3 regions of the Streptomyces sp. 2P-4 genome follow, and region 1 is predicted to be linked to each of the others. Evidence: riboswitches for the same ligand, from Rfam matches in the RefSeq annotation. Region 1 holds a riboswitch; each other region holds the start of a gene.

Region 1 (3,975 bases):
ACTGCCGCATCCAGTGGACGTCCGGACGCTCGGCGAGGATCTCCCGGACCCGGCGCACGCGCAGCTCCTGGTCGAGCCTGAGGTCCCGCGACGGCGCGACCTGCTCGACCGTGGCCCCCAGGATCTCCAGCTGGGCGCGGGTGGTGGCGTCCACGGTCGTCGAGGCGACGATGTGGCAGCGCATGCCGTGGCGGTGGCACGCCAGGGCCAGGGCGTGGGCGTAGATCCCGCTGGAGCTGTCGACGAGGGTCTGCCCCGGCCGCACCCTGCCCTCCTCCAGCAGGCGCGCGACGGCGGCGAGCGCCGAGTAGACCTTCATGGACTCGAAGCGGACGAGGACGGCGCCCTCCGTCAGGGCGACGAGGGCGGGGGCCTTGAGGGCGTCCGCGATGTGGGGGTGAATCACCCGTATCCTCCTTGGGCGAAGGCGCACTGGTGGCCGAGGGAGCGGAAGAAGGCGGAGAGTTGCTCCCGGGCGGGGAAGCCGATCCGGCCGGTGAACAGGTAGCCGACCAGCGATCCGGTGTGGGCGACGAAGACGCCGTCCGCGCCGAACTCCTCCCGGTGGGCGAGGACGGCGTCGAAGGAACGTTTCGGCAGAGCCTCCTGGGACAGCACGGCACTGCTGGTCGACGCCCGGGCCACGGCGGCAGGGTCCCCGGCGGCGAACCCCTTGAGCAACTCGTCCAGGGACCGCTCGTACTCCTGAGCGCGCCGCCGGTACTGCCGCAGCAGCAGCGCGGTGACCGCCGAGGTGTCCACGGTGCCCGGCTCCACGGCGTAGGCGGTGTGGAAGCCGATGCCGGTGCCCAGCCTGCGCACCAGCCGGTGGCGTCCGCTCAGGTACAGCGCGAACTCGTCGAGGAAGACGCTGTCCGACCGCTCGATCGCCGACAGGACGCCGGCGGCCGCCCGGGGGTCGAAGGGCAGCGAGAACACCCGGCTCAGGCAGCGCAGCACGGCCACGATGTCCGCCGTCGAACTCGCCATCCCCACGCCCGTGGGCAGGTCGGAGTGCACGGTCCAGCGGCCCTCCGGCAGGCGCAGCCCGTACCGCTCGGCGAACAGGAGGGCCGCGCGGGCCGCCTTCGGGCCGAGCTGCGGCGCCCCCGGCGCGGGCTCCGCCCCGGGCGTGAAGTACACGCGGGAGTACCGGTGCACGGGAAACGACACGAGGGCGATGTCCGGGTCGGCGGAGGGGCGCAGCGGCCCCTGCCAGAGCTCGCCGAGCGTTCCGTGGCACACGCCGGCGAAGGTCCCGTCGGCCCTGGTCAAGAACGGCCCCCTCCTCGTCGCCCGGCCCCGGGGAGGCGGGCGCGAAGAGGAGGGCCGTGCCGCGCCGCGTGCGCGCCTGCCCGTCCGTCCCGCCGACCCGGCCCTCGAGGTCACCGTGAACAGCGCGTGCGTGCCGCACGCGCGCAGTGGCAGGTCTTCGGACTCGTGGGCGCGGGCCCGCAGGCCCTCTCCTACCGGCCGCCGCTTCCCGGGCCCCGTACGGAGACCAGTGCCGATGACGGCTTTCGTTCCCACACACCGCTGCGGGTCAGTCCCGGAATCGCACCGGGTTCCCTCTTGCGACGCGCCACCGCAGCGGTGACGCGAACCAACTGCCCGGCCAGCGTAGGCAGCCGTGCGCGGGCCGCGACAGGGCGCCTGCGGCCGGCTGGCGTGAAGTACGCCGTTCCCGCGGGGGCGCCCAGTCGGCGGGACCGCGGGGCCGGCGCCGCAGCGGGTGCCCGCCCGCCGCGCCCGACCAGCACCGCCCGGCCCGCCGGCGCGCCTCTCCGAGGCACTGCCGCAGGGGGCGCCGCGAGGTGCGGAAGCCGCCCCGCCGGGGGAAGTTGTCCGGAACGTCCCCCGGCGCGAGCCAGCCGTTCCGCGAAGGCGCCCACGGGCCGCCGCCGGGCGCCCTCGGGGCGCAGCCGGCCCGCCGTCCTTACCAGCGGCACCCCGAGCGCGGCAATCCGCTGCACGAACTCCTCGTCCGCCGGCGTGCACACCCGCGCCTCGGCCTCCGGCCCCTCGGACGGCGCGCGCTCCGCGCGAAAAGACGCCCGGAGCGTGTGACCTGTCGGTGTGGCAGCCGCGCTGCGGGCGCCGTGCGCGGTAGGTCTGGGTGTCGCCGCCCGGAGCCGGGCGGCCGCCCGCAGTTCGCAGCAGGAGGCAAGATGGCCAAGGGCACGGTCAAGTGGTTCAGCGCGGAGAAGGGGTTCGGGTTCATCGCCCAGGACGGCGGAGGACCGGACGTCTTCGCCCACTACTCGGGGATCACCGGAAACGGCTACCGCGAGCTCCTCGAGGGTGAGCAGGTCAGCTTCGACATCACCCAGTCGGACCGGGGCCTGCAAGCGGAGAACATCATCCGCCACTGACGGCCCGCCGGCACCGGCCGGCAGACCTTCCTGGTCACAGCACTAGGCGGGTCGTTCCGTGGGTAGGGGCCTGCCGTGGACAGCGAGCACCGTGCCCTGCAAGCGGCCCGCCTCATCGAGGAGATCCTCCAGGCGGCGCACCGCGGCGACGACCGCCGCATCGACACCCTCCTCGCCCGCCTGGCCCAGGTCGGCAAGATCCGGGACCTCTTCGCCCTGCGCGAGCGGCTCTACGGGCTGAGGCCCGCCCTGCCGCCCGCCCGGCCCCCGGCGGCCCGCGGCGCGCTCCCCGCGCGCTGATCCGCCGGGGAACCGCCGGACCGCGGCCGCCCCCCGACGCCGGTGGGGCGGGTTCCGCATGGGTGTGCGGCGACGGGGCAGGCGGCGGAGGAGTCCGGACACCCGGTCCGGACCGCCGTCCGGAAGGGCAGACCCCATGGGACACGGTGGAGACGTGGTGCGGGAGCTGACCGCCGACCACGACGAGGTGAAGGAGTTCTTCCGCCGGCTGGAGACCGCCGCGGAGGGCGGTGAGCGGCGGCGGATCGCCGACCAGCTGACCATCGAACTCGTCCGGCACTCGGTCGCGGAGGAGCAGTACCTCTATCCGGCCGTGCGCGAGCACCTCGACGGCGGCGACGCCATCGCCGACAAGGAGATCGCCGACCACTCCCGCGTCGAGGAGATGCTGAAGGAGCTGGAGGAAGCGGACCCGGACGGGGCGCGCTTCGCCGACTGCGTGGACGCCCTGCGGACCGAGGTCCTCGCGCACATCCGGGACGAGGAGGAGAACCTCTTCCCGACGCTGCGGCACAACTGCTCCCAGGAGGCGCTCGACGAGCTCGGCGACCGCATCCGCCGGGCGAAGAAGACCGCCCCGACCCGCCCGCACCCCGGGAGCCCCTCCACACCCCCCGCGAACAAGCTCCTCGCGCCGGGCATGGGCATGGTGGACCGCGTCCGGGACTTCGTCACCGGCAGGGGCAGGTCGGACTGACCCGCAGCGCCGCGAGGACTCCCTCCGGCCGGGCCGCGGATTCCGCGCAGCCGCCGGACGCATCGCCGCCCGCCCCCAGCCGCCGCTTGCGGCCGGGGCGGGCGGCGGCTGGGCCGCCGGCCCTCAGCCGGCGCCGGAGCGCCGCCACACGCGGTGCCCGGGCAGCATCCGGGCCAGCCGGTCGAACGCCTCCGTGCCGTCCGACCCGAGGGCGATCCCCTCCGCGCCGGCCGGTACGCCCGCGGCCTCCAGCAGCCGGACCGCGCCGTCCCAGCCGCCCAGGGCCTTGCCGTGCCGGTACGCCTCGCCCAGCAGCAGCACCATCCGCGGGTCGGCGCCGTCGGCCTGCGGCAGCGCCGCCCTCGCGTCGCCGCCCCCGGCCGCGTCCGCCGCCGGGGCCGGGACCCCGGCGAAGAGCAGGGCGTCGTACTCCACCGAGCGGGCCGTGGCGAAGGTGCGCTGGACGGCCAGCGCGTCCCCGTCGGAGCCGACCGTCCCGCCTGACGGCCCGATGACCAGCGGCAGCATGCCCGCCGCGACGGCGGCGTCGCGGACGGCCCGCACCTGGGAGAGGTCCCCCGTCCCGTCCGTGACGATCCCGACGGT
Region 2 (3,975 bases), 2.3 Mb from region 1:
CCGAGTCGAAGATCATCGCACCGGCCGGGCTCATCGCGACGCGCGAGGAGCGGGCCGAACTCGCCGCGGCCGGCCTGGAATCCGGCGGCGGCCGCGTGAAGGAGCCGGTGGCATGAGCGGCGGCGTCCGCGGCGCCCTGGCGAAGGCGCGGTACTACGTACGGGAGTTCTCCGGCGAGGCGGCGTACGACCGGTACGTCGCGCACGCCCGCTCCCACGATCCGGACGCCGAGGTCATGACCCGCCGCGCCTTCGAACGCGCCCGCACCGACGCGCGTGAGGGGGACCCCCGGGGCGGCTTCCGCTGCTGCTGAGGGCTGCCGTGACCGAGGTGCCCGCCGGTCATCCGGCGGGCACCTCCGTTGTGCGTGGCCTCAGCGCACCCAGTCCTTGAGCGGCTCGGTCGAGAAGGAGAAACCGACCGGGTCGGGCAGCTCGACGTCCTTGCCGAAGGGGACGGTGCGCACGGTCTCGTACAACTGCCCGTCGGGCTCGCTGTGGACCCTCACCAGGCAGTTGTCCCGGTCGATCAGGACGAAGACGGGGATGCCCGTCTCTGCGTACGCGCGGGGCTTCTCCTTGCGGTCGCGCCCGTCCGTGTCGGAATCGTACGAAGTGACTTCGACGACCATCAGGACCGGGGCCGGATCGGCCCACTCCCCCTGACCCTCGAAAGCGCCATCCGGCGCCATCGAGGCGTCGGGGCGCGCGCGACCCGACCGGTACTGGTCGACCTTCAGTCCGCGTTCGACGTGCAGCCACTGCTCGGGCCGGTGCTGCATGCAGATGCGGGCGAGCCACACGACGATCCGGTCGTGATCCCCATCCGGCATCGCCTTGACCCCCAACTTCCCGCCGATCAACTCCAGACGCAACCCCTCGATCTCGCGGGCTGCTATCCGGGCGAGGGTCTCGAACTCTTCGGTCAGGATCTGGGGGCGGTCAGCCATCACGGTCATGCCTCGCTCGCTTTCCTCGGCGGTGCTGCTTCCGACGATAGCGCCGGGCGCCCACCCCCGTCCGGCACTCTCGGCGGAGCTGACGCCCCTCACCTACCGACTGGAGCTGTGAGGACACGCTCAGCGAAGGCAGACACAACATCTAGGGGGTCACACAGAGGGCGCCCACCACATGTATGCTCATCCTCGCTGTCGCCGCAGGGGAATCCGGTGGGAATCCGGAACTGTCCCGCAACGGTATGAAGTACACCCATCGGTGTCACCGAAGTCCGACGACCTGCCGACAGTGCGCCCGGCTCGACCGAACCGGGTGCCGACCACGTCCGGGCCTCGCGGTAGGGCCTGCGGACGACGCGCGGTGCCGCCCTTGCCGGGCCCTGCCCGCGCGCGCCCGCTCGCGCCCGCACCGCCGGTGCCCCGGAGCCGAGCGAGGGAGAGCTCCCCCCGTGACCATCGCGCCTTCCGCACCGCGCGCCGAGTCCGACCCGTCCGACCACGGAGCTGAGGCCGGGGGCCCCGGGGCCGCGCTGCTGCGCACCCTCACCGAGCTGACCGCCGACCTTCCCGACACCGACCCCGGCCGTGTCGCCGCCGCCGCGCTCCGCGGCCGCAGCGCCGCCGCCGACGAGGCCGAGCTGCGCGGGCTGGCCACCGAGGCCGCCGCCGGCCTGATCTCGGAGGACCCGGCGTACTCCCGGCTCGCCGCCCGGCTGCTGACGGTCGCCGTCGCCGAGGAGGCCGCGAGCCAGGGCTCGACCTCCTTCTCCGCGTCCGTCGAGGTCGGCCACCGCGAGGGCCTGATCGCCGACCGCACCGCCGAGTTCGTCCGCCTCCACGCGAGCCGCCTCGACGCGCTCGTCGAGCACACCCTCGCCGAGGGCGCCGACGACCGCTTCGGCTTCTTCGGCCTGCGCACCCTGCACAGCCGCTACCTGCTGCGCCACCCGATCACCCGCCAGGTCATCGAGACCCCGCAGCACTTCATGCTGCGCGTCGCCTGCGGCCTCGCCGCCGACGACAGCGCCGCCGCCGTCGAGGAAGTCGCCTCCCTCTACCGGCTGATGAGCCGCCTGGACTACCTGCCGTCCTCGCCCACCCTCTTCAACTCCGGCACCCGGCACCCGCAGATGTCCTCCTGCTACCTGCTGGACTCCCCGCTGGACGAGCTCGACTCGATCTACGACCGCTACCACCAGGTGGCGCGCCTGTCGAAGCACGCCGGCGGCATCGGCCTGTCGTACTCGCGCATCCGCGCCCGCGGCTCCCTGATCCGCGGCACGAACGGCCACTCCAACGGCATCGTCCCGTTCCTGAAGACCCTCGACGCCTCCGTCGCCGCCGTGAACCAGGGCGGCCGCCGCAAGGGCGCCGCCGCCGTCTACCTGGAGACCTGGCACGCGGACATCGAGGAGTTCCTGGAGCTGCGCGACAACACCGGCGAGGACGCCCGCCGCACGCACAACCTGAACCTCGCGCACTGGATCCCCGACGAGTTCATGCGCCGCGTGAACGCCGACGGCGAGTGGTCGCTGTTCTCCCCGTCCGACGTCCCCGAGCTGGTCGACCTGTACGGCGAGGAGTTCGACGCCGCCTACACCAAGGCCGAGCAGGCCGGGCTCGCCAAGAAGACCATGCCCGCCCGCGAGCTGTACGGCCGCATGATGCGCACCCTCGCGCAGACCGGCCAGGGCTGGATGACGTTCAAGGACGCCTCCAACCGGACCGCGAACCAGACCGCGCTCCCCGGCACGGTCGTCCACTCCTCCAACCTGTGCACCGAGATCATCGAGGTCACCAACGACGGCGAGACCGCCGTCTGCAACCTCGGCTCGGTCAACCTCGGCGCGTTCGTGCTCGCCGAGACCGGCGAGATGGACTGGGAGCGCCTGGACGAGACCGTCCGCACGGCCGTGACCTTCCTCGACCGCGTGGTGGACATCAACTTCTACCCGACGGAGCAGGCCGGCCGCTCCAACGCCAAGTGGCGCCCGGTGGGCCTGGGTGCGATGGGCCTGCAGGACGTCTTCTTCAAGCTGCGCCTGCCCTTCGACTCCGCCGAGGCGAAGGCGCTGTCCACGAAGATCGCCGAGCGCATCATGCTCGCGGCGTACGAGGCCTCCGCGGACCTCGCGGAGAAGCACGGCCCCGTCCCGGCGTGGGCGGAGACCCGTACCGCGCAGGGTGTGCTGCACCCCGACCACTACGGCACCGAGCGGGCCTGGCCGGAGCGCTGGGAGGCGCTGCGCACCCGGATCGCCGAGACCGGCATGCGCAACTCGCTGCTGCTGGCCATCGCGCCGACGGCGACGATCGCCTCGATCGCGGGCGTGTACGAGTGCATCGAGCCGCAGGTGTCGAACCTGTTCAAGCGCGAGACGCTGTCGGGTGAGTTCCTCCAGGTCAACGCCTACCTGGTGGAGGACCTGAAGAAGCTCGGCGTGTGGGACGCGCAGACCCGCGAGGCGCTGCGCGACTCGTCCGGCTCGGTTCAGGGCTTCAACTGGATCCCGGCCGACGTCCGCGAGCTGTACCGGACGGCGTGGGAGATCCCGCAGCGCGGCCTGATCGACATGGCGGCGGCCCGGACCCCGTACCTGGACCAGTCGCAGTCGCTGAACCTGTTCATGGAGACGCCGACCATCGGCAAGCTGTCGTCGATGTACGCGTACGCCTGGAAGCAGGGTCTGAAGACGACCTACTACCTGCGGTCGCGTCCGGCGACGAAGATCGCCCGGGCCGCGTCGGGCGCCGCCGTCCCGGCCGCCGCGACCCCGCTGCCGCAGGCCGTGGACGCCGACGCGCTGGCCTGCTCGCTGGAGAACCCCGAGTCCTGCGAAGCCTGCCAGTAACCCGCTCCCGCCACCCGACCACCACTCCTGGAGGACGGCGCCGCGCGCGCCGACTGCTATGACCGACAAGAACCTGCTCGACCCCGGCTTCGAGCTGACGCTCCGCCCGATGCGCTACCCGGACTTCTACGAGCGCTACCGGGACGCGATCAAGAACACGTGGACGGT
Region 3 (3,975 bases), 2.0 Mb from region 1:
GAGCGCCACGTCCACCACGGGCGCCGGCACCCCGGCCCGGACCAGCCGGGGCAGCACGTCCGAGACGGGGGTGGTGAACGCGAACAGCAGGACGCCCAGGGACGCGGCGGACGTGCGCAGCAGCAGTTCGCCCGCGTGCCGCGGCCCGTCCGGTGCGAGCGACACGGGCCCGGCCGCGCCGCCGACCGCGAAGAGCAGCGGCAGCGCACCGGTGAAGCAGAAGCCCAGCGGGATCCGGAAGGCCCGCCACAGCTGCCGCCCGGCGACGCCCGCCGGCCCGAGCAGGACGGCGAGGGTCGCCGCGGCGACCAGGGGCCCGCCGGGCCAGGGCGGAAGGCACACGGCCGTGACCGTCAGCCCGAGCCCCAGCAGGGCCTTCTCCAGGGGGTGCCGGCCGCGCCAGCGGCTGCCGTGCGCAGCCACGTCGATCGGCAGCACCGGCTAGCCCTCCGCGCGCGTGTCGCCCGGGGTGCCCGATGCGATGGCCGCCGCGGCCGCGGCGCCCTGGCGGCGGCCCCTGCGCACCCCGAAGTAGTAGGCGAGGACGCCCGCGCCGAGGGCCGCCTGGAGGGCGAACAGGGCCGACTCGACCTCGCCGGACGGCGGCTCGTACAGCGGGGTGAACCACGGCTCGTAGTCGGGCCTGAGCTCGGTGATCGCCGCTTCGGCCTGGGCGTCGGCGCCGGCGAACGGCTCCTCCCTGCCCTCGCCGAGGCCCAGCGCGAGGGGGAGCACCGCGAGGGCGGCGACCACGAGCAGCAGCAGGGTGTTGATCTTCGCGTTCCGGCTCATGCCCATCACGCCGCCGCCTTCCGGTCGGAGCGGCCGGCGAGCTTGGCGACGCCCAGCCGGACCAGGTCGGACTTGCTGGACTGCATCAGCAGCCGCATCACCAGGACCGTCAGCAGGCCTTCGCTGACCGCCAGCGGGATCTGGGTGACGGCGAAGATGCCGCCGAACTTCGCGAGGGCGCCGGCGACGCCGCTGCCCGGGTCGGGGAAGGCGAGCGCCAGCTGCACGGAGGTGACGCAGTAGGTGACCAGGTCCGCGGTGAAGGCGCCGAAGAACACGGACACCATCAGCGGGGCGCCGGACCGCCGCAGCAGCAGGTAGACCCCGAAGCCCGCCCACGGGCCGGCGATCGCCATGGAGAAGACGTTGGCGCCGAGGGTGGTCAGGCCGCCGTGCGCGAGCAGCAGCGCCTGGAAGAGCAGGGTGATCGTGCCGAGCACCGCCATGATCGGCGGCCGGAACAGGATCGCCCCGAGCCCGGTCCCCGTCGGGTGCGAGCAACTGCCCGTCACAGAGGGGATCTTCAGGGCGGAAAGGACGAAGGTGAAGGCTCCGGACGCGCCCAGGAGCAGGGTGCTCTCCGGGTTCTCCTTCACCTCGCGGGTGAGTGCGCGGACGCCGTGGACGACGAAGGGAGCGGACGCGGCGCCCCAGGCGGCCGCGTGCAGCGGGGGCAGAAACCCCTCGGCTATGTGCATGTGTGGGGAGACCTCTCCAGCACCTCGTGGATGGACAGCACGCCCCGGCCGGTCTCCTGGCTCACGGGTCATGCCGCCCTGGCTCCGCCTTCCCGGGCGGTGCGGATCACCCCGCGCCGCCCAGTGGCTTCCCGCAGGAGTGGAGCCGGACTTCCCGTTCACAGTGGCGAGGGCCGCACCGGTCTTCCACCGGTTTCCCGAACACCAAGGCCCGCTGACCCTAATGGCCCGCACGGACCCGGAACAAGCCGGTGTGGGCGAGCGCACGCCCGAGCCGGATTCCGCTTCCGGGCCGTCCGGCGGCGTACGCGCTCTCCGGGAGCAGCCGGAGCCGCCGTTCCGCCGCGTGTTTCCGCCCTTGCGGCGCCCGTTCGGTCCCCCGGAGAGCCCCCGGCGCACGGCCCGGCGTGATTCCGCCGCCGTGCTCCCACCGGCGTGCGCCGGAGCCGCGGAACGGGCCCGCCCCCCGGACGGGTGCCGTCCGCTGGCGGGGCCGGCGGGGGCCGCGCAGGGTGGAGCCGTGGCCGCCGAACCCGACACCGCGAACCCGTACGACTACTCCGACCTCACCGCCCTCTTCGTCAACTGCACGCTCAAGCGCTCGCCGGAGACCAGCAACACCGAGGGCCTCATCGACCGCAGCCGCGCCGTCATGGAGTCGGCCGGCGCCCGCACCTCGGTCGTCCGCGCCGTCGACCACGACATCGCCACCGGCGTCTGGCCGGACATGACCGAGCACGGCTGGGAGACGGACCAGTGGCCCGTCCTGTACAGCCGGGTCATGGACGCGGACATCCTGGTCCTGTGCGGGCCGATCTGGCTCGGCGACAACAGCTCCGTCATGAAGCAGGTGATCGAGCGCCTCTACGCCTGCTCCTCCCTGCTGAACGAGCACGGCCAGTACGCCTACTACGGCCGGGTCGGCGGGGCGCTCGTCACCGGCAACGAGGACGGCGTCAAGCACTGCGCGATGAACATCCTGTACAGCCTCCAGCACCTCGGCTACGCGATCCCGCCGCAGGCCGACGCCGGCTGGATCGGCGAGGCCGGGCCCGGCCCCTCCTACCTGGACCCGGGATCGGGCGGCCCCGAGAACGACTTCACCAACCGCAACACCGCCTTCATGTCGTGGAACCTCATGCACCTCGCGGCGCTGCTCAAGCGCTCCGGCGGCATCCCGGCCCACGGCAACCAGCGCTCGCTGTGGGACGCCGGCTGCCGCTTCGACTTCCCCAACCCGGAACACCGCTGACGGGCGGCCCGGCCGGTGCCGGTCAGCCGCAGCACACGTTCCGGTGCGCGATGTCGACCACGAACCGGTCGGGCGAGCGGAGCGTGAACGCCTTGTACGAGGGCCTGCTGTCGAAGGCGGCGCCGAAGGTGACGTACCCCTCGAAGTCGCCGGTCATGGCGAGGCCCTTGAGCGCGGGCAGGTTCGTCCGGACCAGCTTGGGCCCGCGGTAGGTGCCCTCGCCGGAGCGCAGGTGCGCCGCGGCGGGGTGCAGCCGGATCTGGAGGAAGTGCTTCCCGGCCAGCGGGACGGGCGCCCCGGAGCCGTCCTGGTGGAGCGCGGGGACGCGGGTGACGTCCGCGTCGGGCACGTACCCCTTCAGGTCGATGACGATCCGGTCGTACGCGCAGTGCCCGGCCCAGCGGGCGCCCACGACGAGCGGGGTGGCCGGGGCCCGGCCGGAGGGGGCCGCGGCCGTGGAGGCCGGTGCGGCGAGGGCGAGGGCGGCGGTGAGCAGGACTCCGGTGGCCAGGGCCGCGGTCCGCCGGCGGCGCAGGTGGTTCATGGCGTCCCCCTGTTCTTTCGAGAGACGGGGACAGGTTGTCGCTCCTGAAGACACGCCGTGCATGCCCATGGTTGCAGCAAAACGCAAAAAAATCGGGCAGAAGGGGTGAACCTGGTGGGGTCCGCCCCTTCTGCCCGCGTCCGCCCGGCTCAGCCGGCCGGTGTCAGCACTCGATGACGTTGACGGCGAGGCCGCCGCGCGCCGTCTCCTTGTACTTGATCTTCATGTCGGCGCCTGTCTCCTTCATGGTCTTGATGACCTTGTCGAGGGAGACCTTGTGGGAGCCGTCGCCGCGCATCGCCATCTTCGCCGCCGTGACGGCCTTCACCGCCGCCATGCCGTTGCGCTCGATGCACGGGATCTGCACCAGGCCGCCGACCGGGTCGCAGGTCAGGCCCAGGTTGTGCTCCATGCCGATCTCGGCCGCGTTCTCCACCTGCTCCGGGGTGCCGCCCAGGACCTCCGCGAGCGCGCCGGCCGCCATGGAGCAGGCCGACCCGACCTCGCCCTGGCAGCCGACCTCGGCGCCCGAGATCGAGGCGTTCTCCTTGAACAGCATGCCGATCGCGCCCGCGGCGAGGAGGAAGCGGACCACGCCGTCCTCGTCCGCGCCGGGCACGAAGTTCACGTAGTAGTGCAGGACGGCCGGCAGGACGCCCGCCGCGCCGTTCGTCGGGGCCGTCACGACG

Evidence for each region. A riboswitch is a leader RNA that binds a small molecule or an ion and turns the genes downstream of it on or off. The one in region 1 is predicted to bind cobalamin.
Region 2: linked by a shared signal. The riboswitch ahead of MUK52_RS10310 (ribonucleoside-diphosphate reductase subunit alpha) and the one ahead of MUK52_RS00965 (GHMP family kinase ATP-binding protein) in region 1 are both predicted to bind cobalamin.
Region 3: linked by a shared signal. The riboswitch ahead of MUK52_RS09170 (energy-coupling factor ABC transporter permease) and the one ahead of MUK52_RS00965 (GHMP family kinase ATP-binding protein) in region 1 are both predicted to bind cobalamin.

What each region holds. Positions count from the first base shown of each region.
Region 1 is NZ_CP095011.1:199,941-203,915, reverse strand. Features, by position in the region: gene MUK52_RS00970 (cysteine synthase family protein) at 1-406, opposite strand, end outside; gene MUK52_RS00965 (GHMP family kinase ATP-binding protein) at 403-1,275, opposite strand; cobalamin riboswitch at 1,407-1,624, opposite strand; gene MUK52_RS00960 (cold-shock protein) at 2,169-2,372, shown strand; gene MUK52_RS00955 (hypothetical protein) at 2,448-2,672, shown strand; gene MUK52_RS00950 (hemerythrin domain-containing protein) at 2,809-3,369, shown strand; gene MUK52_RS00945 (catalase) at 3,493-3,975, opposite strand, start outside.
Region 2 is NZ_CP095011.1:2,471,864-2,475,838, forward strand. Features, by position in the region: gene MUK52_RS10295 (carbon starvation CstA family protein) at 1-116, shown strand, start outside; gene MUK52_RS10300 (YbdD/YjiX family protein) at 113-313, shown strand; gene MUK52_RS10305 (Uma2 family endonuclease) at 374-958, opposite strand; cobalamin riboswitch at 1,135-1,257, shown strand; gene MUK52_RS10310 (ribonucleoside-diphosphate reductase subunit alpha) at 1,405-3,807, shown strand; gene MUK52_RS10315 (ribonucleotide-diphosphate reductase subunit beta) at 3,866-3,975, shown strand, end outside.
Region 3 is NZ_CP095011.1:2,195,277-2,199,251, reverse strand. Features, by position in the region: gene cbiQ (cobalt ECF transporter T component CbiQ) at 1-438, opposite strand, end outside; gene MUK52_RS09175 (energy-coupling factor ABC transporter substrate-binding protein) at 442-792, opposite strand; gene MUK52_RS09170 (energy-coupling factor ABC transporter permease) at 798-1,490, opposite strand; cobalamin riboswitch at 1,520-1,714, opposite strand; gene MUK52_RS09165 (flavodoxin family protein) at 2,011-2,742, shown strand; gene MUK52_RS09160 (AMIN-like domain-containing (lipo)protein) at 2,765-3,286, opposite strand; gene MUK52_RS09155 (L-serine ammonia-lyase) at 3,450-3,975, opposite strand, start outside.